Regions from separate parts of the Paenibacillus sp. GP183 genome, predicted to be linked through region 1. Evidence: riboswitches for the same ligand, from Rfam matches in the RefSeq annotation. Region 1 holds a riboswitch; the other holds the start of a gene.

Evidence for each region. A riboswitch is a leader RNA that binds a small molecule or an ion and turns the genes downstream of it on or off. The one in region 1 is predicted to bind cyclic di-AMP.
Region 2: it holds a riboswitch for cyclic di-AMP, as region 1 does, so the genes downstream of both, BLV33_RS01935 (CAP domain-containing protein) here and BLV33_RS23265 (3D domain-containing protein) in region 1, are expected to answer to the same signal.

What each region holds. Positions count from the first base shown of each region.
Region 1 covers NZ_FNSW01000001.1:4,692,541-4,695,007, reverse strand. Annotated here, with positions in the region: gene BLV33_RS23275 (Mur ligase family protein) at 1-290, shown strand, start outside; gene BLV33_RS23270 (type 1 glutamine amidotransferase) at 271-984, shown strand; cyclic di-AMP (ydaO/yuaA leader) riboswitch at 1,118-1,319, shown strand; gene BLV33_RS23265 (3D domain-containing protein) at 1,325-1,777, shown strand; gene BLV33_RS23255 (methyl-accepting chemotaxis protein) at 2,406-2,467, shown strand, end outside.
Region 2 covers NZ_FNSW01000001.1:394,529-396,995, reverse strand. Annotated here, with positions in the region: gene BLV33_RS01945 (class I SAM-dependent methyltransferase) at 1-438, opposite strand, end outside; gene BLV33_RS01940 (hypothetical protein) at 596-826, shown strand; cyclic di-AMP (ydaO/yuaA leader) riboswitch at 1,003-1,140, shown strand; gene BLV33_RS01935 (CAP domain-containing protein) at 1,148-1,810, shown strand; gene BLV33_RS01930 (hypothetical protein) at 1,988-2,191, shown strand; gene BLV33_RS01925 (pentapeptide repeat-containing protein) at 2,194-2,467, shown strand, end outside.

The sequences.
Region 1 (2,467 bases):
GTGAAGATGTGTCATGGATTTGGGATATAGATTTCGAATGCCTTCAAAGGGAAGATATCAAAACAATAGTATGCTCCGGCAGCCGCGCATCCGACTTGCTGTTGCGTCTTAAGTATGCCGGGATTGATCCCAATAAAGTGTTTAAAATTCCTTCTATAGATCAGGCCATAAAATACGCGCTTAATCATCCTATGCACACTTATTTGTTGCCAACCTATACAGCCTTGCAGCAGGTGAAAAAGTATCTTGTTAGGAGTGTGAAAAAGGAAAATGAAGCTTATCCTTTATAACTTTTTCCCGGATCGGTTAAATTTGTACGGAGATAAAGGAAATGTGCTAGTTCTTAAAAAACGGTGCGAATGGAGAGGCATTGAATTAACAGTTGTGGATATCAAATCGACTGCTTCATTGAACTTTTCGACGGTTGATATTTGCTTCATGGGCGGAGGGAGTGACCGTGAACAGGGTCTGGTTTCCAATGAATTTTTGAAAATAAAACAAGAATTTAAAGAATGTGTTGAGGACGGTGTAAGCTGCCTCGCCATATGTGGAGGTTATCAGCTTCTGGGGAGTTGCTATGTAACTTCCGATGGCTGTAAGTATAAGGGGATGGATATTTGCAGCTTTGAATCCATATCCAACAAAGATCGTCTGGTTGGTAACATGATGATTGAATCAAATGATTTTGGCAAAATAATCGGTTTTGAAAACCATTCCGGCCGAACCTATCACAACTACAAATCGCTAGGAAAAGTCATCAAAGGCTTTGGTAATAACGGTGAGGATGGAACTGAAGGGCTCCACTATAAAAATGTAATCGGAACGTATCTCCATGGTCCTCTTTTGCCTAAAAATCCTTGTCTATCGGATCACATCATTGCAGCCGCAATAGACAGAAAATACGGCAAAAGGGAACTTATTCAATTGGATGATGCTTTGGAGAACGATACCAAACAGAATGCGGAGAAAATTTGTCTCTCCTGAAAGAAACGATATTGTCTGAGCATCGCGAACCTAGGCACTCGTCAAATTGACAAAAGTACAAGTAATGCTAATTTATGTTAAAAAAGTAATATTGTAAATAAATGTGGGTTACATTATCCATTTTAATATGTTAGTCTTATCTAAGCCGAAACTTTCGTTTAGAAAGTGCGGGGGATGATTTATTTATTGAACAGAACACCTGGTGCCGCTCAGCTTTGAGCTGTCAGGATATCGCTGTTCATTTGGGGTGAATATCGGATCGTATCCGAATAGGGACTGTATCCTTTTGTCCGAACCCGACAACTAACCTCGTAGGCAATATACTAAAAGGAGAGATAGTATGAATATTCAACCTCTGAAAAAGACAGTGGTTGGGCTTGCTTTAAGCCTGTCCATTGCCGGATTCGCACTACCCGCTAACGCAGTCCATGCTGCGTCGAATAATACAGTTCAGACCGTTTCCGGAAAGTCATTGGCGTACAGCAAAGTTATGAACATTGTCGCTACAGCTTACTCCGAAGCGCCGCAAGAAAACGGATGGGGCCCTGTTGATTACTTCGGCAATCCCCTTAAAATAGGTACTATTGCCGTAGACCCCAATGTGATTCCACTCGGAACAAAGGTATACATTACCGGTTATACCTTTAATGGCTTCCCAAGAGGGTTAATCGCTACTGCAACCGATGAAGGCAGCGCGATTAAAGGGAACCGGGTCGATATTTTCATCCCGAGTTCCACTGGTCCTGCGAGTGATTTCGGTATCCAAAACGTGAAAGTTTACGTATTGAAATAAAAAGTATAAAAAGCAATAATCCCCACAAACCTTAAAGGCTTGTGGGGATTATTGCTTTGCTAAGTATTTCTGAATGAATAAAATATAAGTCCTTCAAACCGATTTAACCGTACTTGCCATGTTGTAATTCGACTCGAATTGAACGCTGGCGCATAGCGTGTTCTGCTTCAATGTGAAATCAAGCATGATTTCACCATGAGTCCAATTCTTCTTGTATTTCAGAGATTCAATTGCCATTTGGCGAAAAGTTTGGTATTGGGATTCAACGAGCCCTTTTGTATTCGCTTGGAGTTCTCCGCCTTTACATTCTAGCGGCAGATGCCTGATTCTATACTTTCCAATCACATTGTTGCGGATTTGAATAAAAACTGTCCCCGATGCATCATTTAAATTATTTGAATATTCTGGGATGTAGGACTATTATACTGTGACACTTTCACTTTTTCAACATATTTTTACATATTTATGCTTTAACATACTTTTATCGGAAGATTTCTATGAGTCTGAAGTCTGAATTATCGCATTTTTCGAGCCTGATATAGAAACTTTTTCCTATGAATGTTATAATTTTTTCGAGATTATTGTAAATACCCAATAATCTAACATTTCATTGAGGAGTCGATTATGGGTGTTTAATTTGTCTACAATATCTTTTAAGCGAAAGCTGCAACTAGGGTGCTTCGGACTCAT
Region 2 (2,467 bases), 4.3 Mb from region 1:
TGTCCCGTTCGGTCTTAAAACTCTATGGATTTCTTTCATGATGAGATGTAAATTTTCTTTCCATTCTTGATGATTGGAACTGCACAAATAACAAATACTCCATCCTGCCATGACAATGTCTATACTTTGATCTTCAAGCGGGAGTTGTCTTAAATCAGAAACCGACGTTTTCCAATTGGTTAATCCTCTTTGAGATAATTTGTTTGCCGTTACCTTAAGCATGTCTGCAGCAAAATCAACTGCCACCATGCTTTTAGATTGAGAAGCCACCATACAAGTTAATCTTCCGGTTCCAGCACCGATATCGGCAACGTCTTTATTGTTGAAATCAGCAATCTCAAATATTGTTGTAGATATGTTATTTAAATAGTCTTCCTTGGATACGAGTAAATCGTATTTTGTTGAAATGTATTCATAAATATCATCGTCTCTTAACAATTAAACAACCTCCAATTTTTAAATCATTCTCTAATTCTTTATTCTCGATTGCAAAGCCAAATACCTTTCGCCGCGTTCTTCAGTTTACTGTTTCAGACATCAACCACAGGGTTATATAATAAGTATATATTTATTGCAATTACGAGGAGGCAGCATTATGGAAATTAGAAATTCTTATAAATTGGAACCCATAACTGTGGTGGAACCTGTAACTGCTCCTCAATCCGTTAATAAATACGACTCGGATAAAAAGGAACAATCCCATCGTCATACGGATGAAACCAGCAAAAATAAATCATCCTGGAAATACTACAGCGTGACTCAAATCGTGCTTATGGAAACAAGTGTCCATGATCATCTTGGAAACCATATTAACCTATTTGTATAACCACCTTTGCAACAAAATATAGCAAAATAGAGTCTTTAGAACTGCTTGAACCTACAAGAGCAGTTTTTTTTGACGTTGTCCAGTCCAAATTGGCCCAATAAATTGGTAAAATTAGTACAAAGACATAAATAGGCAGACCATGTTAAAATTAGTAATCTCATGATCTATGAGAAATATCAACTAAGAGGCCGAAGCTTCATATGATGCGCGGGGAACCCATTGTTGTTTGGGGTGAAGCCATGATCCATGGCCGGGCGATTGCTCTTTGACCCGAACCCGTCAGCTAACCTCGCAGGCCGCAAAAAAGAGAGGATGGATTCAATGCGTTTCAGAAAGTCCGTTTTAACCGGTATTCTTGCACTAAGTACGATCATCGGAGCCGGAGCCGCTTCTGCTGCCTCGTATACGGTAAAAAGCAGTGATACCATGTCGCTCATTGCCAATCGCAATGGAATTAGCTTAAGCAGTCTTATTAAAGCTAATCCGCAGATATCCAACCCGAATAACATTTGGCCGGGATTGGTTCTAAACATCCCTGGAGCAAGCTATTCCCCTCCAAGCCCTCCGAAGTCTACGGGCAGTACCACACCGAAGTCAACGGGCAGTACCATATCTGTTTCCTCATATGCGAATCAAGTTGTTTCCTTGGTTAACAAAGAGCGTGCCAATGCAGGACTCAGTGCTTTATCTAGCGACAGCGCATTGTCGTCGATGGCTTTGGCAAAAGCCAAAGATATGTACAACAACAATTATTTCAGCCATACATCCCCTACCTACGGCTCTCCCTTTGCCATGATGACAGCATTTGGCATTAAATATAGCTATGCTGGCGAGAATATTGCCATGGGTCAAAGAACACCGCAGGAAGTTATGACTGCCTGGATGAACAGCGCAGGACATCGTCAAAACATTTTAAGTCCGAATTTCGCTAAAATTGGTGTTGCTTATTACAATGGCGAATGGGTACAGGAATTCACGAAATAAATAGGACAAGCCTTTTCAGGCTGGAAGCGAACAGGCTGTCGAGAAATCGGCAGTCTGTTTGATTTGTCGTGAAACCTTTTCGGCAATCATCACTTTTTCCCGTGATGGACAACGTATGAATGAGTGCGTATAATCGAAATCAATAGAAATTGAATCAAAGAAAGGATGATCCTATCTATGTTAAGCTATCTCAATGGTAAAGAAGCCACTATTTATTTCATTGACGGCCAACTTGTAAGCAGAGGTACGATTAAAGAGGCTGATGATAAGTTCCTGACCTACACAACCTCAATCGAGAGTCATATCATTCCTGTTTCTTCGATTAGAAACATTGTGTTAAACAGTGAAAACAAACCTGTTTCCCATAAAATAGGATTTTAGACGTGTTCCAGTACACGGACCAAACCTACGAAGAAGTCGACTTCAGCCAAGCAGATCAAAGAGATGGTGAGCTGCTTGGCTGTACGTTTGTAAAATGCCTGTTTCGTGGAACTCACTTGGAAGAAGTCACGACAAAGGGATGCAGCTTCATCGAATGTGATTTTACGGGAGCGATGTTTAATGCTTCCATTCATACGGGTTCGGCCTTTACCAATTGCCAATTTCAAGAGGCGAACCTGTTTGTCGCCAAATTTGACGAATGTAAAATGGTAGGCT